DNA from 3 places in the Shewanella vaxholmensis genome. Region 1 is predicted to be linked to each of the others. Evidence: predicted binding sites of a transcription regulator. Region 1 holds the regulator's gene; each other region holds the start of a gene.
The links. Region 1 encodes LexA, which represses DNA repair genes until DNA is damaged. Its sites were predicted from a motif close to TACTGTATNNNNATACAGTA; they were not measured.
Positions count from the first base shown of each region.

Region 2: the regulator LexA is predicted to act here: its motif matches at 7,437-7,456, upstream of dinG (ATP-dependent DNA helicase DinG).
Region 3: the regulator LexA is predicted to act here: its motif matches at 3,718-3,737, upstream of Q4Q46_RS18620 (DNA topoisomerase III).

Region 1 is NZ_JAUOEV010000004.1:171,827-182,297, reverse strand. It holds gene plsB (glycerol-3-phosphate 1-O-acyltransferase PlsB) at 1-1,281, opposite strand, end outside; gene lexA (transcriptional repressor LexA) at 1,442-2,062, shown strand; gene Q4Q46_RS05850 (cell division inhibitor SulA) at 2,059-2,571, shown strand; gene coxB (cytochrome c oxidase subunit II) at 2,974-4,530, shown strand; gene ctaD (cytochrome c oxidase subunit I) at 4,540-6,132, shown strand; gene Q4Q46_RS05835 (cytochrome c oxidase assembly protein) at 6,134-6,715, shown strand; gene Q4Q46_RS05830 (cytochrome c oxidase subunit 3) at 6,712-7,587, shown strand; gene Q4Q46_RS05825 (DUF2909 family protein) at 7,592-7,810, opposite strand; gene Q4Q46_RS05820 (SURF1 family protein) at 7,809-8,573, shown strand; gene Q4Q46_RS05815 (redox-active disulfide-containing membrane protein) at 8,664-9,209, shown strand; gene Q4Q46_RS05810 (COX15/CtaA family protein) at 9,209-10,186, shown strand; gene cyoE (heme o synthase) at 10,201-10,471, shown strand, end outside.
Region 2 is NZ_JAUOEV010000005.1:94,659-105,129, forward strand. It holds gene megL (methionine gamma-lyase) at 1-734, shown strand, start outside; gene Q4Q46_RS06675 (ComEA family DNA-binding protein) at 961-1,329, shown strand; RNA gene ffs (signal recognition particle sRNA small type) at 1,624-1,721, shown strand; gene Q4Q46_RS06685 (late competence development ComFB family protein) at 1,937-2,227, opposite strand; gene Q4Q46_RS06690 (histone deacetylase family protein) at 2,261-3,169, opposite strand; gene Q4Q46_RS06695 (DUF2057 domain-containing protein) at 3,199-3,888, opposite strand; gene Q4Q46_RS06700 (primosomal replication protein) at 3,899-4,567, opposite strand; gene Q4Q46_RS06705 (sulfite exporter TauE/SafE family protein) at 4,558-5,331, opposite strand; gene dinG (ATP-dependent DNA helicase DinG) at 5,341-7,413, opposite strand; gene Q4Q46_RS06715 (DNA polymerase II) at 7,551-9,998, shown strand; gene Q4Q46_RS06720 (porin) at 10,222-10,471, shown strand, end outside.
Region 3 is NZ_JAUOEV010000026.1:26,359-36,829, forward strand. It holds gene folC (bifunctional tetrahydrofolate synthase/dihydrofolate synthase) at 1-169, shown strand, start outside; gene dedD (cell division protein DedD) at 162-920, shown strand; gene Q4Q46_RS18605 (CvpA family protein) at 1,036-1,524, shown strand; gene purF (amidophosphoribosyltransferase) at 1,582-3,096, shown strand; gene Q4Q46_RS18615 (hypothetical protein) at 3,296-3,583, opposite strand; gene Q4Q46_RS18620 (DNA topoisomerase III) at 3,750-5,876, shown strand; gene Q4Q46_RS18625 (porin) at 6,125-7,294, shown strand; gene Q4Q46_RS18630 (sigma-54 interaction domain-containing protein) at 7,409-8,935, opposite strand; gene Q4Q46_RS18635 (flavocytochrome c) at 9,101-10,471, shown strand, end outside.

The DNA of each region.
Region 1 (10,471 bases):
TAAATACACAGGCACTAGCGTGACTGGACGCTCGATACCGCGCAGCACGCTGTTCATCGTCATAGCGATCATGCCGGTTTTTGGCGCCAATAGACGACCCGTACGTGAGCGGCCGCCTTCGGAGAAGTATTCCACCGAATAACCTTTAGCAAACAGTTGATCTAAATACTCACGGAATACTGCGGTATACAGCTTGTTGCCATTAAAACTACGGCGGATAAAGAAGGCACCACCGCGACGGAACATAGGTCCAGCGGGCCAGAAGTTGAGGTTAATACCGGCTGCAATGTGCGGCGGAACCATGCCTTGATAATACAAAATATACGATAACAGCAGGTAATCCATGTGACTGCGATGGCAAGGCACATAAACAATCTCGTGACCATCGTGGTGCAACTGGCGAACTTGCTCGGCACCCTTGATATTGATCCCGCTGTAAAGCTTGTTCCATAACCAAGTTAAGAAACGCTCGGCAATACGCACTAAACTATCTGAGTAATCTGCAGCGATTTCATCGAGATATTCAATGGCTGTCTCGCGCGCTTGGGTCTCTGAAATCTTTTTGTTGGCAGCTTCTTCTTGAATCGCTTTACGCAACGATTCAGATTTGAGCAACGAATGAAACAATGCTTGGCGGTTTGGCAGCACAGGCCCTGTCATCACCTTGCGTTGACGACGGAAATGCACCCGCGCGACCCGCGCTAACTTATGGGCGATACCCATGTCGGTGCCATGCTCGTCGGCCATATAACGCAGGGACACCGCATTCGAAAACTGCACGAAGTTATGTCGACCTAAGAACAGAATCATCAAACACTTACGCAGCCAAGTCGGGTTTTCCCGCTCAAACACAGCCGCCTTCATAGTGTCGTCTTCTTTACCTGGTGTGCGGCCCCAATACAGGCTCACGGGCACCAGTTGAATGTCTAATTCAGGGCGTTCCTTATGCACGGCCAACAAACGCATAAAGCATTCGAGAAAAGGCTCGTTACCGGCACGCTCACCAAACAGCGGCTTACGCCCTTGAAGGCAGACAACCCGAGGCGCAATCACACCATTTGCCACTAAAGGCTCATAGGGGCTCGGCAGTCCTAACTTAGCCGTAATTTCGCTCAGGGCAGCGATGTCACTCAGCGATTCCGTTTTCATCACATAAGCAAGGGGTCTGGAGGCATCCAGATTCAGATCGGCAAAGGGATCCTGAGGCACAACAATAGTGTGCACTAAGTGTTTTTGGATCCAGCGTAATGATTTCAACCAAAGAGAGTCGTGTTTAGGCATTATTCTTATGCAATTAAGTACGTTTACTAGCCCGGTAGAATACCAGACTATGGGTAATATTCGCTAATTCTCTCCAACATAGCTAAAAAGTGGTTAATACTTGCGCTGCAAATAATACTGTATATACTAACAGTAACTGTATAGAAAAACAGGAAACACCATGAGACCTTTGACGCCACGCCAAGCTGAAATTTTAGAGCTAATTAAACGAAATATTGCCGATACTGGCATGCCACCCACTCGGGCAGAAATCGCGACCCGTTTAGGTTTTAAGAGCGCCAATGCGGCTGAAGAGCATCTTAAAGCGTTGGCGAAAAAGGGCTGCATTGAGATCATGCCAGGCACATCGCGGGGCATTCGTCTGACTGCGGAAGTCGAAGAAGTAACTGAAACAGGTTTACCGCTTATCGGTCAAGTAGCTGCTGGCGAACCTATTCTCGCCCAAGAACATGTTGAACAGTACTACCAAGTCGACCCAAGCATGTTTCATCCCGCCGCCGATTTTTTACTGCGGGTTAAAGGCGACAGCATGAAGAATATCGGCATTCTCGAGGGAGATTTGCTGGCAGTTCATAAAGTACAACAAGCTAGAAATGGTCAAGTGGTTGTCGCTAGAGTCGACGACGATGTCACTGTTAAACGTTTCGAAAAAAAAGGTAATGTGGTCTATCTACACGCCGAAAATGAAGACTATTCCCCGATTAAAGTGGATTTAGGCTATCAAAGTTTAACAATTGAAGGACTCGCCGTCGGTGTGATCCGTAATGGAGATTGGCTATGAACAAATTACTTGGCAATGCACCCCGCCACCCGGGCTTGTGGCTCGATGAAGTACGTGATGCCGACTATGACTGGCACCATGCACCTATCGCCTGCATGCCAACTAAGACTCAAGGTCGCCAAGAATTAATCCATCTGAGTGCGCAACTCGCCCAGTTAAGCCAACAGGGCCGTTGGTTAGTGCTCATCAACCCACCGAGTATTGGCTACAAACAAATGCTCGCCAATGCAGGCGTGCGTATGGACAGAGTCTTGCTGGTGCACGCGAAAGATGAAGTGGAAACCCTGTGGGCAATGGAAAAAGCCTTAACAAGTGGTACGTCCAGTGCGGTTATTACCTGGACCCAATCATTGGATGCACGCGATAATCGTCGCCTGCAAATTGTCGCTAAAAGTGCCCGCGCCATGGGCATAGTGCTAGAAGACGTAAACAGTCACTTACATGGCGACGTACGCATTGAGCAAGGTAGCCTCTTCGGCCAACAATCTTTTTTTAGTGCTGTACATTAAATATTCATTTAATTTTTTACCTTGAAAGCCGCCTCGCCTATGAATGTGAGGCTTTTTTTTGGCAATTTTTCAGACAATTAGATAAATAAGTGATCTTGATCAATATTTAAACAGCAAGTATGGTTGGTTTAGTCGGCGATGATATATCGCCGCCCGTGGCAAATAAATCGAGCCGTAATCGAGTTCAAAATGCCACTAAAAATAGAGAACAGATTTATTTCAGTCGTATGTGCCAGCGTGGCTAATACCAGCAGTAATAATACTTAATTAAAAGTAACAGCCGCCAACGCACGTTGAAGTCAAAAAAGCTTTTTTGGGAACTGAAGAGTTTGCATAGAGTTGAGACTTACTGTGTTGCTCTTCTTTGTAGTTGCTATTCGCAATTGGCAGAGGAGAAGTCTTGTGAAGCAATTGTTGTATTGTTTACTCGTGGTGTTATTCGCACCACCGTTGGCCGCCGCGGACATGCGGTTCAACATGACCCCTGGCGTAACCGAGATCAGTGGCAAGGTTTATCACTTGCACATGACCATCTTGTATATCTGCTGCGCCATTGGCCTTGTGGTCTTTGGCGTGATGATTTACGCCATGATCAACCACAGAAAATCCAAAGGCGCTGTCGCGTCCCACTTTCACGAAAGCACTAAAGTTGAAATCGCTTGGACGATTCTGCCATTTATCATTTTGATCTTAATGGCGATTCCTGCGACAAAAACCTTAATTGCGATGGAAGATCCCAGCGACGCCGATCTGACCGTTAAAGTCACGGGTTCCCAATGGAAATGGCATTACAGCTATTTCGATCAAGACATTGATTTTTACAGCATACTCGCAACCCCTAGAGCACAAATCGACGGTACCGAAACCAAGGGTGAACACTACCTATTGGAGGTCGATAAGCCGCTCGTTCTGCCGATAAATCGCAAAATCCGCTTTTTGATGACCTCTGAAGATGTCATCCATTCATGGTGGGTACCTGCTTTTGCCGTGAAGAAAGATGCCAACCCAGGATTTATCAATGAGGCTTGGACTCGCATCGACAAACCCGGTATTTACCGTGGTCAATGCGCCGAACTTTGCGGTAAAGACCATGGTTTTATGCCGATCGTAGTGCAAGCCATACCCGAAGCCGAGTTTGAAGCTTGGGTGACGGAGCAGAAACAAGCCGCAGGCGCGGCGGCAGAAGCCGCTCAAGCCGCTTTATCACAGACCCTTAGCAAAGATGATCTGATGACCCAAGGTGAGCAAGTTTACCTCGGGCACTGCGCAGCCTGCCACCAGCCCAATGGCGAGGGGTTACAAGGCGTATTCCCACACCTCAAAGGCAGTCCGATAGCAACGGGACCGCTCAGCGGCCACCTTGAAATTGTGCTCAACGGTAAAACGGGTACGGCTATGCAAGCCTTTAGTAAGCAATTGACTGCACAAGAAATTGCCGCTGTGATTACCTATGAGCGTAATGCTTGGGGCAATAATACTGGCGATGCTGTACAGGCCAAAGACGTCAACGAGCACATGAACGGTAGTGCAGGCACACAGGCACCTGCTACCGCACCAGCCAATACGACCCCAACTCCCGCACCTACAACTGAGCCCGCAGCAGTTGTCGACTCCGCAACCATAGTGGATCCGGCGAGCCTCCCCACTCTCACCCATGAGGCACTGATGGCCGAAGGTGAAACTGTCTACACCACCACTTGTGCGGCCTGCCATCAGTTGACGGGAGCTGGCATACCACCCGCCTTCCCCGCCCTCGCTGGCAGTGCTATCGCCACTGGGCCCGTCGCCAATCATCTCGATATTGTGATGCACGGCAAAACAGGCACGGCTATGCAAGCATTTGGCAAACAACTCAGCCCACAGCAACTCGCAGCAGTCATTACCTATGAGCGCAATGCTTGGGGCAACAATACCGGCGATACAGTGCAACCTGCTGATATCGCAAGCCATGGACAGTAGGGGATTATGATGAGCACAACGACTCAAGATCAAACCGCAGCCCATGATGACCATCATCATGGTGCGCCAAAGGGCATCATGCGCTGGGTGCTAACCACCAACCATAAAGACATTGGTACTTTGTATTTATGGTTCAGCTTCATTATGTTTTTAACCGGTGGCGCTATGGCCATGGTGATCCGCGCTGAACTGTTTCAGCCCGGATTACAATTGGTCGAGCCCAACTTCTTTAACCAAATGACCACAGTCCATGGGCTGATCATGGTATTCGGCGCGGTAATGCCCGCCTTTACTGGGCTAGCAAACTGGCTGATCCCTATGATGATTGGTGCGCCCGATATGGCGCTGCCACGGATGAATAACTGGAGTTTTTGGATCTTACCCTTCGCCTTTACCATCCTACTCAGTTCGCTGTTTATGGAAGGCGGCGGACCTAACTTTGGTTGGACCTTCTACGCGCCACTGTCTACCACTTATAGTCCTGACAGCACGGCACTCTTCGTGTTCTCTATTCATATCATGGGGATAAGTTCGATCATGGGCGCAATCAACGTGATTGTAACCATAGTGAATTTACGTGCGCCCGGCATGACATGGATGAAGTTGCCGCTGTTTGTGTGGACTTGGCTTATCACTGCATTCCTGCTGATCGCTGTGATGCCCGTACTTGCGGGCGCTGTAACTATGGTGCTGACCGATAAGTTTTTCGGCACTAGCTTCTTCGACGCCGCGGGGGGTGGCGATCCTGTGATGTTCCAGCATATCTTCTGGTTCTTCGGCCACCCCGAAGTTTACATCATGATCTTGCCGTCCTTTGGTATCATCTCAGCCATAGTGCCCGCCTTCAGTCGCAAACCCTTATTTGGCTATGCATCAATGGTTTATGCAACTGCGAGTATTGCAATTCTGTCGTTCCTCGTGTGGGCACATCATATGTTCACTACAGGTATGCCAGTGTTTGCCGAGCTGTTTTTCATGTATTGCACTATGTTGATTGCGGTGCCAACGGGGGTGAAAGTATTTAACTGGGTGGCGACTATGTGGCGCGGCTCGCTCAGCTTCGAAACCCCTATGTTGTTCGCCGTGGCCTTTATCATACTCTTCACCATTGGCGGTTTTTCGGGGTTAATGCTCGCCATTACGCCCGCCGACTTCCAATACCACGACACCTATTTTGTGGTGGCGCATTTCCATTATGTGCTCGTAACTGGGGCGATTTTCTCCATCATGGCGGCGGCCTATTACTGGCTACCTAAGTGGACGGGGCATATGTACAACGAACGACTGGGACAATGGCACTTCTGGTGTTCGGTGATTTCGGTCAACGTACTGTTTTTCCCAATGCATTTCCTTGGGCTGGCGGGTATGCCAAGGCGTATTCCCGACTACTCGATTCAATTTGCCGATATTAATCAAATCGTCTCTATTGGTGGGTTTGCCTTCGGTTTATCGCAATTGATTTTCTTAGTACTAGTGATCAAGTGCATCCGTGGCGGCGAAAAAGCCCCCGCTAAACCTTGGGAAGGCAGTGAGGGTTTAGAGTGGACATTGCCAAGCCCAGCACCCTACCACTCCTTCACGACACCACCCGAGGTGAAATGAAATGACCAACCATAGCCAGCCAGAAAAACCTAAGTCAAATCGTAAACTCATCAGCCTATTAGTCATGGGTTGTATCGGTATGTTTGGCTTTGGGTTTGCGCTGGTGCCGCTATACGATGTGCTATGTGAGCAGCTTGGGATTAACGGTAAAACCTCCAACACCGCCAGCAATTATCAAGCTATTACTGTTGATACTAGCCGGGTTGTTACTGTGGAATTTATCTCCCAAGTGCAAACGGGTATGCCGTGGAAATTTGAGCCGCAAACCAAGCGGCTCGAAGTCCACCCCGGCGAACTTATCCACACGGCTTTTTTGGCACGCAATCTCTCGGACAGAGCCATAATCGGTCAGGCGATACCTTCGGTATCCCCAGGCCAAGGTGCTGCCTATTTTAATAAAACTGAATGTTTTTGCTTTAATCAACAGCACTTAGCGGCTTCGACCAGCGCAGAGTTGCCACTCATTTTCTTTGTGGATCCTCAGTTACCTGAGTCCATCCACACTCTGACCCTCTCTTACACCCTCTACGACATTACCGACAAGCAGTTAGCGTCTGCCCTAGAGCAAGGAGCTGCAAAATGACTACAAAACATGAACCTTACTATGTCCCCGCCCAAAGCGCTTGGCCCATCATTGGTGCTATAGGGCTGTTTTTAATCGCCTTTGGTGCAGGAAGCTTTGTACAACAACTCAAATCGGGTGCCTCCGGTGGCGGCTATATACTGCTCGCTGGCATCGCCGTAATCCTCTTTATGCTAGTGGGTTGGTTTAGAACCGTGATCAACGAATCCATGACAGGACTCTATTCCCATCAAATGGATAGATCCTTTCGCCAAGGCATGAGTTGGTTTATTTTCTCCGAAGTGATGTTTTTCGCGGCATTTTTCGGGGCATTATTCTACGCCCGCATGGTCGCGGTGCCTTGGCTTGGCGGCGCCTCGAATAATGCCATGACCCACGAAGTGCTCTGGCCACAGTTCGAAGCCGTTTGGCCATTGATCACCACACCTGATGGGACAAAAACCGAGGCTATGCCATGGACTGGTCTGCCATTAATCAACACTATTGTGCTGCTAACCTCTTCTGTCACCTTACATTTTGCCCATGTCAGCTTAGAGAAAGGCAAGCGTTCTGCCATTACGCTGTGGCTCGGGATCACCATACTCTTAGGTATGGGATTCCTTGCCTTACAGGCCGAAGAGTATATCCACGCCTATCAGGAAATGGGACTCACCTTAACCTCTGGGATTTATGGCAATACCTTCTTCCTGCTAACGGGTTTTCACGGCATGCACGTGACCCTAGGAACGGTATTCTTATTAGTGTTGTTTTTCAGAGTGTTGAAGGGGCACTTTAGCGCAGATAAGCATTTCGCCTTCCAAGCGGGCAGTTGGTATTGGCACTTTGTGGACGTGGTCTGGCTGTGTTTGTTTATTTTCGTCTACGTACTCTAAGGCGCTAGTAAGGCGTGGGATTGGGGCTGATTAATCCAGTCCCTAATGCCACCAGCAATAGCAGGATAACGAGCGCAGAGAAGAGCACCCGGCGACCAAGATAGCGGCTCATAGGCATTTTGTTGTCGCCTTTCACCATAATAAACAAGGCACTACCTAAATTAAAAATGATAAACAGCAACAGCAGAACTAAGGCCAACTTAAAAATAAACAGGGTATTCATGCAATATCCTTATGTCCTGCTGAATAAATTAACGGTTTTTTTGCTGATACTGACTGTGGCTGTATTCGGGATTTTGGTCAAGTTGGGTCTATGGCAATTAGCCCGCGGCGAAGAAAAAACTAGGCTGTTAGCCCAAATGGAGGCAAGACAATCCTTGCTACCATTAAGTTTTGAGCAGCTCCAACTCAAAATCGATAAAGAAGGGGTGACAGGTTATCGACTTCAAGTGCACGCCACACCCACGAGCTCGCAAATCTGGCTACTGGATAATCAAATTTATCAGGGCCAAGTGGGCTATTTAGCCTTTCAGCCCCTGCAAGTGGAAGCTGGAACACCTTGGTTGCTGGTCGAGTTAGGCTTTGTTGCCGCTGGATCCCATCGGGATGTGTTACCCCACATCACTCCCCTAAGCGGGGCATTAAATATCGAAGGCAGGCTTTATCAAAAGCAAATCAATCCCTTGAGCCAAGCTTTAATGGCAGAAACAGGGACAAGTATTCGCTTTCAAAATTTAAATATGCCCGAAATGGCTAAGGTATTAGGGCACCCAGTGTTACCTGTCGTGTTGCAACCAGAGCAATTACCTTCCCTCACATTGCCCCATCCTTGGCAACCTTTCCCACTGTCGGCGCAAAAACATTGGGGTTATGCGTTGCAGTGGTTTTCGATGGCAGCCGTATTTGCAGGGCTAATGCTGTGGCAAGGGATTAAATATGTAAAACGCCATAGCGCCCAAACAGTCGCAAACTCAAGGAGCAAATAAGGAAATTCGTACCATACTTAGCAAGACACTAATAAAACTAAATAAATATAAAACAATAAATTAGGGATAATTTGAATGAGAGGAGCAAGCATGAACTCCCAGAATAAATCGAAACACAAGGCATTGGGCTTATTGTTGCTGGCGTTTATCGCGCCCGTGGTGATAGCCAAGCTAGTGCTGAGCCTGAATTTATACCACGGCGGCGCCACTAATCATGGCGAGCTGATCAATCCTGAGACCAGTTATGCCAGCCTTGGGGTTGAAAACCCCAATCCCAAAGAATGGCAACTGCTATATTTACTGCCCGCCCAATGCGACGATGCTTGCCGCGAACGCCTGTATATTTTACGCCAAAGCCACACTGCGCTAGGGCCAGATCAGGCGCGAGTCGAACCACTCATTCTCACTCATCCCGACAGCGATCTTAATGCTTTAAGCGCCTTTAACTTCAACACTCGTCCCGCCAATGCTGGCTTAAGCCACTGGCTAGATGAACAGCAGTTGATCATAGTCGATCCCTTAGGCAGCTTAGTGCTGCGCTATCCCCAAGTGCAGGGTAGAGAAGCGCATTTAGCTCAAGGCAAAGCCTTGATTGCGGATCTGCGTAAGTTGTTAAAACTGTCGAGGGTAGATTGATGCAGCTAACTTGGGTTCTACGCTTAACCTTAGTCTTTACCCTATTAGTGATTTTAATGGGTGCTTACACTCGCCTATCGGATGCAGGTCTAGGCTGCCCCGATTGGCCGGGTTGCTACGGCCATATCAAGGTGCCTACCCAAGACAATGAAATCGCCCATGCCCAAACCATCTATCCCGATCACGATATCCACCCAGAGAAAGCCTGGCTGGAGATGATCCACAGATATATCGCAGGCGGACTTGGCTTACTGGTGTTGTTAATCTTAGTTTTGTGCCTGAAAACGCCAGAAGCACCGAAAAAGTTACCGCTCATCATAGTGCTGCTGATCCTCTTTCAAGCCGCACTCGGCATGTGGACAGTGACGATGAAACTCATGCCCATAGTGGTGATGTCGCATCTTATTGGTGGTTTCAGCCTAATTTCACTGTTGTTACTCCTCTATCTACGAACGCGGCCGCGGCGGATCTTTAATAGCGAAACCTATGCCCGCAATCTGGCACCGCTGGCACTGGTGAGCCTGTTCGTGCTTGTGGGTCAGATTATGCTGGGCGCTTGGACCTCATCTAACTATGCGGCGCTAGCCTGCACCGCTTTACCCATTTGCGAAGGCAACTGGGTGGATAACTTGGCAATAGCGGAGGCCTTTTCACCATTCCAAGGCCAACACCCTAGTTTCGAATTTGGAGTGCTCGATTACCCAGCCCGTATGACTATCCATATCGCCCACCGAATTGGCGCTATTGTTACCGCGAGTTTATTACTCGTGCTCGCCTATCGATTATTTGTTGGCGCGGCAGGAATGAGGGCCTTAAGCCTCTTATTGGCAGGGTTAGTGATCCTACAAGTGAGCTTAGGTATTTCTAACGTAGTAATGCATTTACCACTGGGTATTGCCGTGTCTCACAACGGCGGGGCGGCACTACTGCTGCTGACCTTAGTCGCAATCAACTATTTCTTATGGCGCAAAGCCTAAGCGAGGGCTCCAAGATGGCAAAACCACTCTCAATCACCAGTAGCCTACCCACGTTCAGCGTGACATGGCGCGCCTATTTTGAAATGACTAAACCTAAAGTGGTCGCACTCATGCTGCTCACTGTCTTAGTCGGCATGTGTCTGGCTGTGCCCCATGCTGTGCCCGTTCAACCTTTACTCGCAGGCATGCTGGGCATTGCCATGATGGCGGGTTCGGCGGCAGCGTTAAATCATCTGATCGATCGCCGTATTGATGGCTTAATGGCACGCACCTACAATCGCCCAC
Region 2 (10,471 bases), on a different contig from region 1:
TTTTCTGTGAAACCCCAGTCAATCCCCATTTACAGGTATTTGATTTAGCGGCAATTGCGACTATTGCTAAACGCCACCAGTTGGTCAGTATTGTCGATAATACCTTTATGACTCCATTACTACAGCGGCCGCTGGATTTTGGTATCGATTTGGTGATCCACAGTGCGACTAAATATCTCAATGGTCATGGTGATGTGATTGCGGGGATAGTGTGTGGCAGTGAAGAGCAGCTCCATAAAGTGAAGTATGAAATCTTAAAAGATATTGGCGCTGTGATATCGCCACATGATGCTTGGCTGATCTTGCGCGGCCTTAAAACCTTAGATGTACGTTTACAGCGCCATTGCGATAGTGCACAGCGCGTGGCCGAGTTTTTGGCCGAACATCCCAGTATTAACCGCGTGTATTATCCCGGACTTGCCTCTCACCAAGGGCATAAATTCATTGGTCAGCAGATGAAACGTGCCGGCGGCGTGATCGCGTTTGAATTGGCGGCAAATTTAGAGGAGGCTATGGCCTTTGTGGGGCATTTAAGCTTGTTCTCTATTGCGGTGAGCCTAGGCGATGCAGAATCCCTCATTCAACATCCAGCGTCGATGACGCACTCTCCCTATACGCCAGAGGCGAGAGCAGCGGCTGGCATTGGTGATAATCTGCTGCGAATTTCTATTGGCTTAGAAGATTGTGACGACATTATCGCCGACTTGAATCAAGCGTTAGCGCGTTTAGCTTAACGAGTGTCACTAATTTAAACCACCAACTATTTGAATGATAAAGGGATGCGATTTAGCATCCCTTTTTCTATGGTTAGGTTTAGATTCATCGGGTTAAGAGGTGAAGTTTAGCTAGGGTGAATATTTGTGGCGCCGATTTGGTATTTCATAACAGCTTGGACTATTTTTGATTTGAGGCCACGGAAGTAGGAAGAGAGGCCGCAATTCATGGAATAGAGGAAGAGTTATGAACATCACCAAATGTATACCCGCTATTATGAGCGCCATGGCATTAACGGCTTTTTTGGCAACGTCAGCAATCGCCGCAGACACCCCGACTAAAGCCGCCGCTAAAATGCAGACTCAGGCCAAAACTGAGGCGAGCGATATGGCATCGGATGCGAAGAAAGCTATGCCGGACGCTGCTCAAGTCAACATCAATACGGCTTCAGCAGAGCAGTTACAAGTGCTAAAAGGGATTGGTGCCGCTAAGGCGCAAGCGATTGTCGATTACCGCACCAAAAATGGTAAGTTCAATGCAATTGATGATTTAGCCAATGTCTCGGGTGTTGGGGCTAAGTTGATTGAGCAGAATCGTCATTTGATTAAGTTGTAATTATCTCTGGCGATGATTGAGCTGCATTATGTATTGAGTTTTACTCTTGTTGAATTTTCTTTATGCCAAGTTTGACACAGTGAAACTCAGGGAAATGTCTATAAAAGTCTGCATTTGCAGGCTTTTATCATTTCAATCACTGCACTTGCTTATAGATTGTGCAGTTAGGCGGGATATTAACAGATCTTGTCGATTAGCGCTTGATCCCTTAGAGGGCATGGGGGATAATCCTCGGCGTTCAAGCAAGCACTTTGGTTTATCTCTTTCAAAGTAATGCTCGAAGTTATGGTGACCCTAGGGTCCCCCCGCAATGATAACTTGTGAACTCGGCCAGGCCCGGAAGGGAGCAACCGCAGCAAGCGACTCGTGTGCCGGGGTGTCGGCTCTAGGGGAACCTCCAATTCTGTAATACCTCTGTTTTATTCTCGTTTCACTTCTCTATATCTACTCAATTTATTTTATTCAATATACTAGCTAACTGACTTCTGTTTTCTGCCGTTAATCATTTATAGCGTTAATACTTTATACGCAATGGGATAATCCATTGTTTGCCTCTTTCATGCCACTGCAACGGCTAAAATGCTATGAACAATAACCCTTAGCGAGATTAACGATTGGCTTCGGCTTCTTCCTGCAATCTTTTTTGCAGATTTTGTTTAAGGAAGGCGCGGGACTTTTCGAGTGCGGTTTGGATCTCACGCTTTAATGCTTGCAGCTCGTTATAGTCTTCAAAGAAGTAGGTATCGACGAGGTGGCGTATGTAGCGCACTGGCAGTTGATTTAAGGTCACACAACATAAGTCGGCGAGATAGTCTTCAGGAAGCTCGTCCATAAGTCCTTCATCTGACAATATTTCCATTAAAAGAACTTCGTAGTAATTACGGATTTCGAGTTGCATCGTTATGCTCCATGACGGTTTTCATTGAGTTTGCTACCACAAATGGTTTGCCGCAATAAAAAGTTGGCTGTGTCTTTGGCTTAATTGTAGTGCGTCTCTGCTATAGCCGCCGCCTATCACGGCTGCAATTGGAATATTTTCCGATTTTGCCATTGATAACACAGTTAAATCCCGTCTGAACAGCCCTTCTTGACTGATATTAAGCAAGCCGAGATCATCATTTTGATGGATATCGACCCCTGCATCATAAAGAATGAGATCTGGCTGATGGATGCGGATGAGTAGGGCGAGTGTTTGCTCCACGGTTTCGAGATACAGATTGTCATCGCTGCCTTTGGTTAGCTCAATATCATGGTGGGAATGCTGCTTACGACTCGGGAAGTTCTCTTTGCAGTGAATCGAGCAACTGATGATCCCTTGATGTCGCTGGCTGAGTGTTGCACTACCATCACCTTGATGCACATCGCAATCAAAAATCAGTACCTTGTGCACTTGCTGGCTCGCGATGGCATTTTTGGCCGCGAGGATAAGATCGTTGAAAATACAATAGCCACTGCCAAAATCGTAATGGGCGTGATGATAGCCACCCGTTAGGTGCAGGCCAATACCCTGATTAATGGCCAATGAAGCTGTGAGAGTGGTGCCTGCCACAGAATGCAAGGTGCGCTCGACTAAGGCTTCACTCCATGGAAAACCAATCCGCCTAAGCGCCGCTGTTGGCAACGTGCCCGAGATAAACTGCTCTACGTACTCGCGTTGATGCACTTGCATTACATGCTGCGCTGTCATCGCCGTAGGCGTGTGGAACTGGGCTGGTGTGGCAAGCTGATTATCGAGTAAGTACTGCCGTAGATGCGCGTACTTGGTCGTGGGGAATCTGTGGTGAAGAGGAAGCGCCAGCTTGGAATAGCTGGCGTGATAAACCAGTGGGATCAGAGTCAATATTGACTAAACCTCGTTATCTCAAGTCGTTACAGCTGTGAAATTGCCCAGCTCATAAATTCTTTACGCGTTTTCTCATCCGCTTGTAGCCACCAGTATTGCAACATTTGTTGTGGATTAGCAGCTGTCGCTTTAGAGGTATCTACGGGGGCAGTGAGTGACGTCGCGCTAACGGTCGCCGATGTCGCCACGGGTGCTGGTGCAACGGCTACTACTGCGCCTGCAGCACCGGTTGCTGCTGCGGCAGTTCCCGATACGTCAACAGCTTGATTACCACTGAAAAGGCGAGAGACAAAGCTTTCTTCTTCTAAATTGGTATTCACCACTTGGAAATTGACGTTGCCTTTGTCGCTACGGGTCAATTTGATTTGTGGGTTTTGCGCGTAAACTTTTGGCTTTTTGACGACTTTGCCTTCGGCGGCTTGGAGGTAATATTGATAGTCGCCATCAACGTCTAAGGTCACGATGAAAGGGGCTGATTTAACAAAGGTTTGGCTATCGCTAAAGTCGTCTTCTACCATTTCATGGTAACGAATGGCGATTTTATGAGTGCCAGGTGTCAATTCTAAGCTGCTTTTATGGTTGAATACGCTGGACTCGACTTTTTTACCATCGAGTGCAAGGTACTCAAATGACATCGGAATGTTGAGATCTGCGGCGAAGGCTGAAGCAGAACCGAGTAATACTAGCAGGCTGCTGATTGGCAAAAGTGATTTCAATTGTTACTCCTTAACGATTATTACTCTGATACGGACGTTCGAATATTTGAATGCGATCTTCTATATAACTAATAGCTTGCCTGCATTTTCCTAGACGACGATGCATCAAAAGGATGTCATTTTGCAATTTTATTTTGTCAGCACTATGACAGTTTTCAAGTTTTGATTCCATTTCTTCAATTTTTTGTTCAAATTTTTTCGCCCAATTTAGGTGTTTGTTCAATTCTTCATAGATCTCGTGACTATTTTGCATCACGTTATTGGCGATCCAATCGAAACCACTGGCTTGGTGAGACTGATTCTGACGCTGAGCAAAACGGGCGCGGCTACTGGCACGTTGCTGAGTCTTGGACTTAATGTCGATAGAGGTCGTCAGCAAGGCCCGTTTGACGGCGGTGAATCTGTCTTGGATCCGCTCACAGCTCAGGGCAATCGTCTGGGGGGCGAGTTTGAGCTTAATTTGTTTTTCGAGCTGTATAATGCTGCTCCGAATTTGTTCAATACAGGGGCCGAGTTGGGCGCCGTGTTGGACAAACAGCGAATGATTAAAGCGCTCCGTTTCTTGCAGGAGTTTACGCTGCGGCGGCGCGAGTCGATTATCGTGCTGCAGTACTTCTTGCTCTAGGGCTTTGAGCTGATTTTTCAGCATCACCAGTAATTGTTGGGTGTTCACAACCATGCGCTCCATGCCAAATTTGCTGCAATCATTAGCACGATCAAAATAAACAGTGGACGAATAAAGGGCATGCCAAATTTAATCGCGCAGCGGGCGCCGATAAATGAGCCTAACATCATGCATAATCCCATCCACAAACCTATTTGCCACTCTACCTGTCCAAGCCAGCCAAAGATAGTCAATGCGGTCAAGTTGCTGGTAAAGGTCATTGCACGGGCAAGGCCGCAACTGTGTAGTAGAGGCAGCTTGTATAAAGAGCCGGATGTGACAGTCCAAAATGCGCCTATGCCTGGGCCGGCAAAACCATCATAAGTGCCTAAAGCGAGTCCCTGTAGCCATTGTTGTTTAGCAGGTGGTTTGCTGCTTGGGGCTTGGCAGTTAACGTCCGATATCGCATTGGGGCTGACTAAACTGTAAATGGCAATGCCAATGATCAGCAAGGGCAGGACTTTTTCGAGCCATTGGGTATCGACTAAATAGACTAAAAAACTGCCCAAGACTGCGCCAATAAAGGTGGCAATAAAAGCCATGTACCAAAACGAGGGTTTAAAGAGGTGCTGGCGATAATAGGTCCAAGCTGCCATTGAAGAGCCAAAACTGGCGGCTAATTTATTGGTGCCTAGTACTGTGTGCGGTGCAATGCCTAAGGTTAACAGTGCGGGGATCGACAAAAGGCCACCGCCGCCAACGACGGCATCGATGAATCCAGCGATAAGACCTATAACTGCCAACAGGGCCCAATGACTGGGCTCGAGTAACAATTCCAAATTTTAATCCTACTCTATGACACGTCTAAAGGGCGGTAAGGCGTCCAGCAAGGACTTGCCATAGCGTTTAGTAACTAACCGCCTATCTAAAATGGTGACTCGGCCATAATCTTGCTCTTTACGCAGTAATCTACCACAACTTTGAATAAGCTTACGTGAAGCATCTGGGATAGTCAGTTGCAAGAAGGGATTGCCGCCTTTGACTTTGACATATTCCGCATGGGCTTGTTCAACGGGTGAGGTTGGCACCGCAAAGGGCAGTTTAGTGACGATCAAGTTCGTCAGATAATCGCCGGGTAAGTCGAGGCCTTCGGAGAAACTACCGGTGCCGAATAATATGCTCGGTTCACCTTTATCGCACTTGGCTTTATGATTTTCGAGCAACTGTTGCCGTGGCGCATTGCCTTGAATAAGCAGTTCTGTGGTGAGTTTACCTTCAAGTAATTCAACCACTTTTTCCATCTGCCAGTAGGAGGCGAATAACACTAAGGTAGCCATTTCTCCTTCAATTAGAGTAATGATTTGCTCGGCAAGTTCTGCCGTATAGGCATCGTCCGTCGGCTCAGTGCGCATTTTGGGTAAATAAAGTGTCGCGTTATTGGGATAATCGAAGGGCGATTGTAAGGCTAAATAACGACTGCCATCGTTGAGTGATAAACCGACTTGATGCACAAAATGGTCAAAGTTATTGAGTGCGCGCAGCGTGGCGCTACATAAAACTACGCCCGCGGCCTTTTGCCACAGCATGGATTCCAGCATAAAGCCGACTTCAATGGGCGAGGCGCTAAACAGATAATCGACTTGCTTACCTGTGATTAGCTCGACCCAGCGCGCCATAGGGGCACCTTTATGTTTATCTTCCTTGGCCATCATCTTCCACAATTTTTGTAGATTCTCGAGCCTTTGCAGCATAAAACCGGTTTCGGCCAATAGTGCTTCGGATTGATGTTTAGGAATGTCGCCATCTTTAATCGCCTCTGCCAACAGCGACAGCATTTTATTAAACTGTTTGAGGGCAAGATTAGAGGTCACAGCAAGGTTTTCGGCCAGAATAAGTAATGAGTCAGGCAGTTTGCCGTGCTCAAAACGCAGACGGTTTTCAGGATTGGCAAAGTGTTTGGTCTGGGTATCGCAGTAGTGGGCCACTTGATTGAGCTGGCTGATAAGATCGCCTAAGTGATCCTGCATCGCCTGCGCAGGAGCAATAATGTTGTTGCTCTTTATTTGGTTTTGCAACTTAGCGCAGGTTTTACCAATTTTTTCGAGCCAGTCGCAGGCGCCCCTCAGCGTGGCCTGAGCACTGGAGAAATCCCGCGCCACAATCGGTAAGTGATGTGCCTCATCGATAACATAAAACACGTCTTCGGGATCGGGCAAAATCACGCCGCCACCGAGCTCTAAGTCGGCGAATAACAAGCTGTGGTTGGCAATGAGTACATCCCAGGTATCGACATCTTCACGGGCTTTATGGAACGGGCAATTTCTGTGGCTGGCGACTTGACGATGACAGCTGTGTTTGTCGCAGGCGATTTGTTGCCACAGGTGATCGGGCAGCGGTACGGCTAAGGTATCGATTTCGCCATTCCAGCGACCTTCGTTATAGTCTTTTAACAGGCCATGCATCATAGCTACTTGGCTGTTGTCAGGCTTAGTTTGCCACATGGCCATTTGTGTACTGTTGTCGTCACCGATGAGCATCGCCAGTTTCGATAGACACACATAACGTTGTCGACCTTTGACTAGGCCAAAGCGGAAATTTAAGCCAGATTGCTCAAGGAAGAAGGGCAAGTCTTTATGCAGTAACTGTTCTTGCAGGGCGACGGTCGCGGTGGCGATACAGACTTTTTTCTTGCTCGCTAATGCCAGTGGAATGGTACCGAGAATATAAGACAATGATTTACCGATACCTGTCCCTGCTTCGACCACGATAATGCGTCTATCTTTGTCATAGTCGCCGGCGAGGGTCTTAGAGATTTCCGCCACCATATAGTTTTGTTCGCGGCGCGGCCTAAAATTAGGCAAGGCGGTAGCGATATCTTTATAGATGGCGCGGATCTGGGTTTTTACATTGTCAGGTAACATGCGTCACTACTTTATCGAATTAATGCTGTACATAATAACAGTGATTGCATAGCCTAAGAAACTTTTCTGCCATTTGGCGGCATTTAAATTGAGGAACCATCTAAATTGACAAGCTATGCGATTTGGGAACCCATGCGATGAAGCCAGAGGCTGCCGCGGCCGTTAGTGTACAAGGTCGAGTCTTAACACGCCATGCGATTCATCGTCATGGGAGTTTAGTGTTGCAGTATTATCTGGCTACCGCCCAAGGCCCTGTGCTGGTGGAAGTGCAAGGTACTGAACACATTTGTTTTTGCCATCAAACGGATGTGGCGGCTCTACAGTTACAAACGCCGGGTCAAGCATTGCGGTTTGTGCCATTAGCACTCAAAAGCTTTAAAGGCGGCGCTGTCAGTGGTGTTTATGCCAAATCGAGCAACAGCATGCGTACCTTACAGCGCATCGCTAAAGATGCCGACATCCCCTTATTTGAAGCCGATATTCGACCCGAACAGCGTTATTTAATCGAGCGGTTTGTGGCGCTGGATGTGGCATTTTTAGGGCATTTCTCTGCGACGAGTAACATACACGCGCCGACTAGCGACAGTCTTGTGGCTAACTCGCTGCCCGTGTTTATCGCCGAGCGGGCAAAGAGTATTGCTCCCTTGATGGCGGTGAATTTACGCTGTATTTCACTGGATTTTGAATGCAGCTTTGAGGGGTTACTCTATTCGGTTGCGCTATATGGTCAAGACAGTAGCCAAGCCGAGGGGCAAGGCAGCCTCAAGCAGACTTATGAAAAAGTGATCATGGTGGGCGAAGCTGAATCAAACGCCCCCGAGTATATTGAATGGGTGGTCGATGAAGCTGCACTTATTCATCGATTAATCGCGTGGTTCCATGAGTTTGATCCTGATTTTATTATCGGTTGGTCAGTGGTGAGTTTCGATCTCGCGCTATTGTCACGCCGTGCATTATTACACCGTATTCCACTCACCATTGGCCGCGGTGGCGCTATGCTCGATTGGAAGGTTGATAATAAATTTCGCCCAGAAACCTTAGTCTTACCGGGCCGTGTGGTACTCGATGGTATCGATTGGCTTAAGGCGGCTTTTTATCACTTTGAGCGTTTCTCGCTTGAATTTGTGTCGCGGCAATTATTAGGTGAAGGCAAGGCCATTCATAACGTCGATAATCGCGTTGAAGAAATTGACCAGCTGTTTAAGACCGATAAACAAGCCTTAGCGCATTACAATCTTACCGATAGCCGCCTAGTGTGGGATATTTTTACTCACACTCAATTGTGGGATTTTGCCCTCGCGCGTGCCGAACTGACTGGTTTAGAACTTGGGCGAGTAGGGGCTTCGGTGGCGGCGTTTAATCATTTGTATTTACCGCATTTACATCGAGCGGGTTATGTCGCTCCAGCAGAGCCTGCCAGTGATGGCATTGAAAGTCCTGGCGGCTACGTGATGGATTCTGTGCCGGGTCTCTATAAACACATCTTAGTGTTCGATTTTAAAAGTCTGTATCCCTCCATTATTCGCACCTTTTTGATCGATCCTAAGGGATTGATTGAAGGCTTGCAGTTGCCGGAGTCTGACTGTGTTGCGGGGTTTCTCGGTGGCCGTTTCAGTCGGCAACAGCCTATTTTACCTAAGCTTATCCAAACCTTATCTGAGCAGCGAGAAAAGGCCAAGCGTGAACATAATGCGCCGTTATCGCAAGCGATAAAAATTATCATGAACTCGCTGTATGGGGTTTTAGGTTCTCAAGGCTGCGTGTTCCACGATGCAAAGTTAGCAAGTTCGATCACGATGCGCGGCCATCAAATCATGAAACAAACCCGCGCATGGATAGAAGAGATGGGCTATCAAGTGATTTATGGCGATACGGATTCGACCTTTGTCAGGCTTGGCAGCGAGCCTGATCTCTCAGACATTAACGCCTTGGGTAACAGTCTGGCGCAGGATATCAATGCTAAGTGGCAGGCTAAGATCTGTGCTGATCACCAAGTTGAGAGTTTTCTCGAGTTACAGTTTGAACGGCATTACGAGCAGTTCTTTATGCCAACCTTAAGAGGCTCATTAGAAGGCAGTAAAAAGCGTTATGTTGGCGCGTGGCGCAATGCGAGCGATGAACTTGAGCTTATCTTTAAAGGTATGGAACAAGTGCGCAGTGATTGGAGTCCCTTAGCGCGCAAAGTCCAAGAGTCACTCTATGAGCGAATGTTTAACCAAAGGGATATCAGTGTTTATTTAGCCAGCGTGTTTGAAAAATTGCTTGATGGTCAGTTGGATAATGATTTGGTATTTCGTAAACGCATGCGGCGCAATATCGAAGATTACACGGCTAAATCTTCACCACATGTTAAAGTCGCCCGGCAACTATGCGACTTAACAGGTGACACCACTTTTGGCAAGCGTGGGGCGCAAATTGACTACCTGATTACTGTAAATGGACCGGAACCCTTACTGTACAGAACGTCACCAATTGATTACCAATACTACATTGATAAGCAAATTGGCCCTATTGCAGAGCCGGTATTTTCGATAATGAAACTAAACTACATGGATATTGCGTCAAAGCAGTTGCTGTTAATATAGTGTTTTTAATGTTCTTTGTGTGTTGCTATAGGTGGCGAATGTAGCGTTTTAACCTGTTTTGTAGAGGTTAACTGGTTTGTTTTTGTGATGTTAATCGACATATTCTTTAGGTTTCGCTTTGAGGGGATATTGAAAATTTGCTACCCTTTAAGTGGAAATTGTAAGGAAATATAACAACGGAATGACGTTGGCAAAACATAAACAAAAAAAGGTTAAGCACCAAATGAACAAGACGTTAGTAGCAACTGCGCTTGCAGCCATGTTTTTAGTACCATCAGTCTCAGCTATCGAGATCTATAAAGATAATAAAAATGCCGTAGAAATCGGTGGTTTTATTGATGCACGCGTGATCAACACTCAAGGGGAAACAGAGGTTGTTAACGGCGCATCTCGCATTAATTTTGGTTTTAATCGTGAGTTGACTGACGGTTGGAAAGCCTTTGCTAAATTGGAATGGGGTGTGAATCCAGTTG
Region 3 (10,471 bases), on a different contig from region 1:
CAAAACCTTAGCACCCGAGGCCAGCGCATTTGAGTTTGAGGGCATAGCTGAGGCATGGTCGGCATTAAAAGCGCAAATTAACCCAGATGATGTGGTAATTGTGTTTGGCTCCTTTTACACTGTGGCAGGTTTTAAGTCTCAATTTATGCAGGAAGTCCGTTTTGTCTAGCCAGTTTCATAATCGTTTAGTCGGCACTGTGGTGCTGGTTGCGCTTGGAGTGATTTTTTTGCCAGATATTTTGGATGGCAAGAAAGATCGCCAAGAAGAGCAATTTTCCGAAATACCTTTGCGTCCGACTGTGATTGAGCAGCAAAAAGCCGACGATGATATGTTTGAAGTCTTGTCGGCCGAAGACACTGCTGCGTTAAGCGGGGCAGATGCCGTCTTAGCTGAGACAGGCAATAATGCCGACAGTGAGAAGTCAGCCGCGCTTGTCATCGCTAAGCAAGACGTTAAGGCGGACGTTAAAGCTGAGGTGAAAAAGCCAGAGGTTAAGCAAGCAGAAGTTAAAAAGCCTGAAGCGAAACCAGAACCTAAAAAAGAGCCACCTAAGGCGACGGTAAAAACGGAGCCCGCTAAAAAAGCTGAGACTAAAGCGCCAACCGTCGCTAAGACTGAAAAGCCCAAAGCAGAAACGCCTAAAGCCAGTACTGCAAGCCGTGACAGCTTAAAAAGTGGCTTTACTTTGCAGCTTGGCAGTTTTAACAACGCAACGAATGTTAAAGCTTTGGTTGCACAGCTGCGTAAGAGTGGTTTTAAAGCGTACACTATTCCTGAAAACCCTAAAGATGGCGTATTAACTAAAGTGTTTGTCGGACCCGATGTGTCTGAGGCAAAGCTGAAGAAAGTACAAGTTGAGGTGGAAAACCTTACACGTCTCAAGGGCTGGATTGTTCCTTTTAATCCCTTAGAATCTTAATGGTGATACAAGACTCGAGACTGAAAATGATTTATTTACCTCACTAGGGGTGAGAATCGTTTCAGTCTCTGGTAGAATCGCGCCGTCTTAAAGCCCATGTCGGAAAGCCATCTCAATGGTTTGGATTGATTACGCTATCATATTCGTCATCGGATTATCGACTCTCATCAGTCTGATCCGTGGATTTGCCAAAGAAGCCATGTCCTTAGTGGTATGGTTTGCGGCTTTCTTTGTTGCCAGCCAATTTTACCAAGATCTTGCCGTTCACTTAACACAAATGAACGATGAGATGCTGCGTAATGGTGTTTCTATTGCCATCCTCTTTATTACCACTTTGGTACTCGGTGCCTTAGTTAACTATATTCTCGGACAACTTGTTGTCAAAACCGGATTATCTGGCACTGATAGGCTCTTGGGCCTATGCTTTGGTGCTATTCGAGGCGCGCTTATTGTGAGCGCCTTGTTGTTTTTCATGGATGCTTTTACAGGCTCTCCCAACTCCCAATGGTGGAAAGATTCTGTGCTAGTACCCGAATTTGGCGTTGTTATTCAATGGTTTTTTGACTATTTGGAAAATACCTCCAGCTTTGTACCCAAACTATAAGAAAGAAAATAAAATAATCCTAAGTGATAGAACATCTTACAATGAGGAAGCTTACCCATGTGTGGTATCGTCGGAATAGTTGGCCAATCATCGGTTAATCAGACCATTTATGATGCACTGACAGTGTTGCAGCACAGAGGTCAGGATGCGGCAGGTATTGTGACCATTGATCGTGGTGCTTTCAGACTGCGTAAAGCCAATGGTCTGGTCAAAGACGTTTTTGAAGTCAAACACATGCAACGCCTACAAGGTAATGCAGGTATTGGCCATGTGCGTTATCCAACAGCGGGCAGTTCAAGCGCATCTGAAGCGCAGCCTTTCTATGTTAACTCGCCATTTGGGATCTCTTTAGCCCACAACGGCAACTTAACCAATACAGTCGAATTAGCCGAAGGGCTGATCAAAAAACGTCGCCATGTGAACACCACTTCGGATTCTGAAGTGTTGCTGAACCTGTTGGCCGACGAACTGCAAAAAACCACTAGTTTGACCCTGACGTCGGAAGAAGTGTTCGATGCGGTCGCTAACGTACACCAACAAGCTCGTGGTGCCTACGCGGTTGTTGCCATGATCATTGGTCAAGGCCTAGTCGCGTTCCGTGACCCATTTGGTATTCGTCCTCTGGTGTTAGGCAAGCACGAAACGCCAACGGGTACTGAATACATGGTTGCTTCTGAAAGCGTGGCACTCGATGCCGTCGGTTTTGAAGTGATGCGTGATGTGGCGCCAGGTGAAGCGATTTACGTGTCAATTGATGGTCAGCTGTATACCCGTCAATGTGCAGCCGAGCCTAGCTATGCACCTTGTATCTTCGAATTCGTCTATTTTGCCCGTCCAGATTCGACGATCGACAAAGTGTCTGTATATGCAAGTCGCGTCAACATGGGCGCTAAGCTTGGCGAGAAGATTAAGAAGGAATGGTACGATCACGATATCGACGTGGTTATTCCTATTCCTGAAACCTCTTGCGATATCGCGCTGGAAATTGCCCGTTGCATGGACTTACCGTACCGCCAAGGTTTTGTGAAAAACCGTTATATTGGCCGTACCTTCATCATGCCGGGTCAACAGGAGCGCAAGAAGTCAGTGCGTCGTAAGTTGAATGCCATTAACACTGAGTTCAAAGGCAAAAATGTCTTGCTGGTGGACGACTCTATCGTTCGCGGTACGACGTCTGAGCAAATCATCGAAATGGCCCGTGAAGCAGGTGCTAAGAAAGTGTACTTTGCCTCTGCCGCGCCGGAAATTCGTTTCCCGAACGTGTACGGTATCGACATGCCAACGTCAAACGAGTTGATCGCCCATGGCCGTGATGCCGATGAAATCGCCAAGTTAATTGGTGCCGATGGCATTATTTTCCAAGACTTACCTGATTTAATCGAAGCGGTAAGAATGGAAAATCCAGCGATTAAACGTTTCGAAACCTCTGTTTTTGATGGGCATTACATCACTAACGATGTAGATCAAGCGTATTTAGATCACTTGACGCAACTGCGTAATGACGATGCTAAAGCGGATCGCAATAAAGATATCGGTACTAATTTAGAGCTGCATAACGTCTGTCACCCATAAGGTGAAACGTTAGGCGGATAAAAAGCCAGTGATAATGTCACTGGCTTTTTTTATGGCTTTTTTTATGGCTTTTTTATGGAGCGTTAACCGCCACTTGGGAAAGGTATCGCGATTGGGCGAGGGGGAACATCTATGAGTGTTTGTTCTCGACATCCGCATGCGAGGCTGCTGATCTTTTCAGCCATAGGTTTTGTCGTGTTTATCCCCATATCCACAGCAGCATCCACACCCCGAATAAGCTGCTTAAGCTATGGCGGGTGACTTGATGTTTTAGCAGTAGCGATAAGCTCACCGCAATGGGCATTACTAACATGAATCCCCATGCTAAAGGCATGTCGATGATTTTCATTTGTCCCAGCCAAGTGCTGGTGAGCATGCTTGTCGCGAGTAACATCAGGCTATGAAATAACAGTAACTGATTGAATCTTAATATCAATGCTGGACTGATTGTCATCGTCTGCCGTGCATTTATTGCAAATTGTCTCATAGCCACTCCTCTAAATTTCAGTGTATCTTAGTTGTTGTTGAGAACTATTCGCAATTGAATTTACACTTGATCGTTGGTATTTAAGCTCGGTTTGTCACAGAAATTTGCACTCAACGGGCGTTTGGGCTAAATTATACTGTAATTATATCCAGTACTTGGTGTTTGTATGATCCTCTATATCGCAGAAAAACCTAGCCTAGGGCGGGCCATTGCCGATGTATTGCCTAAACCCCATAAAAAAGGCGATGGATTTATCGAAGCCGCCAATGGCGATTGCGTGTCTTGGTGTGTCGGTCACTTGCTCGAACAAGCAGAACCTGATGCCTATAATCCCGAATTTAAGTCGTGGAAATTCGAGCACTTGCCAATAGTGCCAGACAAGTGGCAACTAAAACCTAAGGCCGCAACTCGCAGTCAACTCACAGTGCTAAAACGATTAGTCAAACAAGCCAACATGCTGGTCAATGCGGGCGATCCCGATAGGGAAGGGCAGTTACTCGTGGATGAAGTGATTGCCTATCTTGGCGTGAGGGGTGACAAGTTACATCAAACTCAGCGTTTACTGATCAGCGACTTAAACCCACAAGCCGTAAAACGGGCGCTAACGCAGCTGCGCAGTAATCGCGAATTTATTCCTTTGTCCACATCGGCCTTAGCCCGTAGTCGTGCCGATTGGCTCTACGGCATGAATATGACGCGCGCTTATACCATCCAAGGTAAAAAGGTTGGTTATCAAGGCGTATTGTCCGTCGGGCGAGTGCAAACGCCTTTACTCGGGCTAGTGGTGCGCCGTGATGAAGAGATTGCCAATTTTCAATCTAAACCTTTCTATGAAGTGCTAGCGCATTTGGCGACTGAAAAGCAGGAAACCTTCAGCGCTAAGTGGCAACCCAGCGAAGCTTGTCAGCCGTACATGGACGAAGAAGGGCGAGTACTAGCCAGAGGGTTAGCGCAAAATGTGGTGAGTCGCATCAGTGATAAACCTGCCTTAGTGACTCAATTAGTGGCTAAGGACAAGAAACAGAATCCGCCATTGCCCTACAGCTTATCCGCGTTGCAGATTGATGCGGCAAAACGGTTTGGCATGAGTGCTAAGGATGTGCTTGATACCTGCCAGAGTTTGTATGAACGCCATAAACTCATTACTTATCCCCGCTCCGACAGCCGTTATTTGCCCGTCGAGCAACATAGCCTAGCGCCGTCGGTTCTTAAGGCGATTAGCAGCGGTGCCGCTGAGTTACTGCAAGGCGCCGATGCCCCCGATCCACGGCTTAAATCTAAGGCATGGGATGATAAAAAAGTGGATGCCCACCACGCCATCGTTCCTACCGAGAAAACGGCTAACTTATCCAGCTTAAGTCAGCGTGAGAGGCAGTTATATCTTCATGTTGCCCGCCAGTACTTAGCCCAGTTTTATCCGGCCTATTGTTACAGTGAAACCACAGTACAAGTGACAATTGAGGGCGGCTTATTTAATACCAAGGCGCGTCAGGATAAATCTCTTGGCTGGAAGCAACTCTTTGCCCGCCAAGAGCCAAATGGCAGTAAGGCGAGTGGCAACAAGTCGATGGAAGAAAGCGCGGGCAAGGACGATGAGGAGAATGACGAGTTTATCGGCCAATTACCGCCTCTGAAACTAGGGCAGGCTTTGCATTGTACTCGAGGCGAGTTGCTGGAGAAAAATACTCAGCCACCAAAAGCCTTTACCGATGCCACTTTACTTGGTGCTATGACGGGGATAAGCCGTTACGTAACCGACCCTGAGATCCGTAAAATTCTCAAAGAAACCGACGGATTAGGTACAGAGGCTACCCGTGCAGGTATTATCGAATTGCTGTTCAAACGCGTTTTTTTACAACGCTTAGGTAAATCTATTGTCTCGACAGACGTGGGGAAAGGATTGATTAACAGCTTGCCCGCGAGTGCGACTACGCCGGATATGACAGCGCTTTGGGAAGCGAGCCTGAACGGCATTTGCCATAAAGAAACCTCTTATCAAGCCTTTATGCAGCCACTGCTCGGCACCTTATCCACGCTTATCCAGAATGCAGGCGCACAACTGCCAACCGCGCTTAATGGTTTACAAGGCCAAGGTTATCGTAAAACGGCAAGTAATAAATCCGGTTATCGTAAGTCGTATTCTAAAAAATCAAGTTCAGCGAAAGGTATAGGTACAACAAAAAACGATGGTTCCAACAAATATGCTTCCCAAAAGACCAGTTCCAAAAGTTCGGTAACTCGATCAACTAGTCGTTCAGCTTATAATTGCCGCAAATCTACAACAGCAGTGTAATGACACACTTGTTGCATATATGTCGTTATTGTCTTTTGATGTAATAACGACATTTAATTTATCTAACGGTATTTAACAACCGATAATCACGATATTTCGAGATTGCCTGATCCGTATCTAAAAAACACCTTGATTTTCAGCTTTTCCTCCCGGTGGCATATAACCTGCTTACTATTGATTGGGGAAAATAATATATCAAATAAATCATGTGATTATATATGGTTTCGCTGAATTTAAAGGTAGATGAAATGAAAAAGACATTGCTCGCTTTGATGATCCCAAGCTTATTGTTAATGGGACCTGCTCAAGCCGTTGAGTTGTATAATGACCAAACTAACAGCGTTAACATGATAGGTTGGTTAGGGTTTGCTGCGTTAAATGATGGTCATGAAACTTCTGTTATAGATAATTTTTCTCGTGTTGGTTTTCGTTTCGACCGTCAAGAGAAAAATGGCTGGAGCTCCTTTGCCCATACGGAATGGGGTATCAATATGGTGACCAGTGATGACGGCCTTATATACACGCAAGGCCAAGGTGGTGGTCAGTTATCGGCATCCAAAAATTCAGATTTTTTATTTAATCGATTGGGTTATGTTGGGATGTCCCATGAGAAATGGGGAAAGATCAGTTTTGGTAAGCAATGGGGGGCTTACTATGATGTTGCTTACACAACCGATGTGCTCAATGCTTTTACAGGTTGGTCTGTGGGAGCTTATACCTTCGGTGACGGTGGTTTAACTGGAGCAGGACGTGCCGATGCTGCGCTGCAATATCGTAATACTTTCGGTAATCTACATGTTGCAGTGCAGTATGCCTCTAAACAAAACAGCGATGTTGCCTTGTATGATAGTCAAGGGCATTCGTTGAGTGATGGTTCAGAATTGAGTTTCGAACCTAGCTACGGTGCAAGTGTAACTTACAACTTTACTGATAAATTTAAAGTGCTAGCGGGATTTAATCGTGGTGATTTTACTGGGAATCTTGCGGGTAAAGAGGTTGATAACACAAACCAAATTATTGGTATTGGTGCACAATACGGTAGTTTCTATCAATATTCTCCTGGTCGCGATGCAGACGGTTTATATGTAGGTTTTAACGCCCATAAAAGTGAGCAAAACGAATTAGTGGGTGGAGATTTATATGACTCAACTGGAGCAGAGTTTATTGTTGCTTACCAGTATGATAATGGTTTCGTTCCGAGTGTATTACTGACATATCAAGATCTTGATACTGATGAAGATACAGCGATCCAAGGAAAATGGACACGCCAATTTGCTGTGTTAGGTCTGCACTATCGTTATAGCCGCGATACCATTATGTATGTCGAGGCAAAAATTGATTTCAGCAGCATGGATGATAAAGCCTATGAAGATCTGCAAGATAACAACTATGCAGTGGGTATTCGTTACTTCTTCTAGATTCTATTGTTAGCCATTGAGTTTTCAAAGGTCACTTATGTGACCTTTGTTATTTGTGTACCGCGTTAACCGACGTCTTCTTTTTGTTATAGAGTCATCGTTGCCGATGAAAGATTACACAATACCCAGTTTCTTCATCTTGCTGCGCAGGGTATTAGCATTGATGTCCAATAACTCAGCCGCACCTCCTGGACCATAGAGTTTTCCACCTGTAATTCGCAGTGCATGACTAATATATTTTCTGGTCATAACATCAAGGGGCACAAGTTTATCGCTCGCATAGTTTGGATCTATGATAACGGTTTGATTTGCTTGGGTCGTAATTTCCTCACCCTGATGTGGAGCAAGGAAGCCAAAATCTAACGGTCCTGAAGGTTGTTGTATTATCGCCCGTTCGAGCACGTTAATGAGTTCTCGGACATTTCCTGGCCAAGCGTATTGATTCAGAATATTCAATTGTTCCGGTGTAACTCTTGGCAATTGAGGCAGGTTAAACTTTGAACTTAGTTGCTCAATAAAGTGCTGTACTAGTAAAGGAATATCTGTACGTCTTTGCCTTAATGAAGGGATTTCAATAGGGAAAATAGCTAAGCGATACCAAAGATCTTCCCGAAACACTTCTCTGTGTATCATAGCTTGTAAATTTCTATGGGTGGCAGCCACTATACGAATATCAAGCTGTACAGCATCATGCCCACCTACACGGGTAATACTGCTATTTTGAAGTACACGGAGTAATCGAACCTGTGCGGATAGTGGTAGCTCACCAATTTCATCGAGGAAGATAGTGCCGCCATTGGCTTGTTCGAAGTAGCCAATTTTACGGGACTCAGCCCCAGTGAATGCCCCTTTTTCATAACCAAAGAGTTCGGAGTCAATCAAAGTATCTGGAATGGCGCCGCAGTTGACCTTGATAAAGGGCTTGTCCGAACGTTCAGAAAGTTCGTGAATAGCATTGGCTATCACTTCTTTACCACACCCCGTTTCACCCAGCATTAGGACGGTCGTATTAATCTTGGCAATAGATTGCACTTGCTGCATGACGTGTTTCAAGCCTGAATTGGCTCCCACTACGCCATTTTGGACATCCAGTGTTCTGCGAAGATTCACATTCTGCTTTGAGAGTGCTTCATTTTCTTTAAGTAAGTTACGCCCGCGTAAATTGAGTGCAGTGATTAAGGCTAATGCATGCATATGCGGAGCAATTAAATCAGCATGACGAGGGCGAAAAACGCCTGTCGTTTTGGCATAAAATCCGACTATCCCAAGGTGGGTATTTTCGATAGACATTCTCAAAATGATCAGCGAATGAATACCACTGATCACCTTAGGTGCAACTAAAGCAGTGATTGGGTCGTGCTCAATATCATTAACAATTCTCACGCGCGGGCGTTGAGGATCATCTAAGCACTGAGCCAGTTCTTCAGGGATAGATATTTGCCTATCTAAGGTACAGGATTGATTAGCATTGACATGAGCAATAAATTGTATGTCATTAAATTGTTTGCGAAAAATATTAATATATAGCCCATCAATAGGCAGTTCATCCCGAATAAACTCGAAGTAACTTTGCAGGGACTTTTCGAGTTGTAGGCTACTGCATAATCTCAGTGTCGATTCGTGATAAAAGTGTTTTTCCATTGATATTTCATGTTAATCATTAAGTATCGTGATTGTAGATCTTTATATTTCGTGATTCCGTGCCTCCAATCAAAGTTCCCCACTTAATTACCTCTTTTTAGGTGCTTGGCACAGCGCATGCACTTCCATGCTGACAAGTTCCAGCAATTATTGAAGGAAGTAAGCATGAGTAAAACTCAAGATATTGATACGGGCCGTCGGCAGTTGCTAAAAGGTGGGGCTGTGATGGCTGCGGGCTTTGGGGCTGCAATAGCCTTACCTGCAACAGCAAGTTGCGATGCAGCTCCTGAAGCATTCGACGAGATTGTAGATGTGCTGGTCGTCGGCAGCGGCTTTGCTGGGATGTCAGCAGCATTACAAGCTAGAGAGGCTGGTGTGAGCGTTATGGTTGTGGACAAGATGCCTGTCTTTGGCGGTAACTCAACAATCAATGGCGGTGCCATGGCTGTGGCGGGCTCTGAGTTGCAAAAACAGGCTGGAATTAATGATTCTGTCGATGAAATGGTCGCCGATATGATGCGAGCAGGTCGGGGCATGAATGATGTTGAGATGTTAAAACTGGTGTGTAATGGCACGGCTGAATCCTGTCAGTGGTTGATTGAACATGGGGTTAAGTGGAAACCTTTCGTGCAGCATTTTGGTGGTCACTCAATACAACGAGTCTTGCAAACAGTTGAAAGTTCAGGGGCAGGTATCATCAGACCGCTGATTAACGCCGCGAGAGATAAAGGCGTGGTGATGAGAAATCAGACCAAGCTCGAAAGCTTTGTGAAAGATCTCGATGGTCGCGTGATTGGGATTGAAGTTCGTGAAGGTTTTTATTTTCCTAATGAGCGAACCGGTAAAATACGTCGCATAGGCGCGCGTTGTGGTGTTGTCATGGCAACGGGAGGCTTTGGTCGCGATATTGAATATCGCATGATGCAGTTACCTGAGTTAAATAATGACTTAGATTCAACCAATCATGCAGGCGCAACGTCAGAAGCGCTAAAGCAAATGATGCTCCTGGGCGCTAACCCTATTCATTTAGACCAAATTCAACTCGGCCCATGGGCATCTCCCGATGAAAAAGGCTTTGGCACCGCATCCCAGTTCAACACGATTGCGACCTATCCCCACGGTATTGTGGTGGATGTGCGTACTGGTGAACGTTTCTTCAATGAACTTGCAGATCGTAAAGCTAGAGCTGACGCCATCATGACTCGCCGTGATGAACATGGTCAGCCTGTTTATCCTATTGGTTTCACTAATGCAGAAGGGGCTAGTAAGGCGCAAACCTTAGATTGGGGACTGAAATATAAGGTGATTAGTAAAGCAGACACCTTAGAGGAACTTGCGACTATCTATGGAATGCCAGTGAACGCACTAAAGGCGCAAGTCGCCCGTTGGAATGAGGCGGTAAAAAGTGGCTCAGACAAAGAGTTCGCGCGTCCAATGCAAGAGGCCATAGTGCTCGATAAAGGACCTTGGTATGCCGTCCGTATGTGGCCAAAAGTTCACTATTGCATGGGCGGCGTTAAAGTGAATACCCGATCA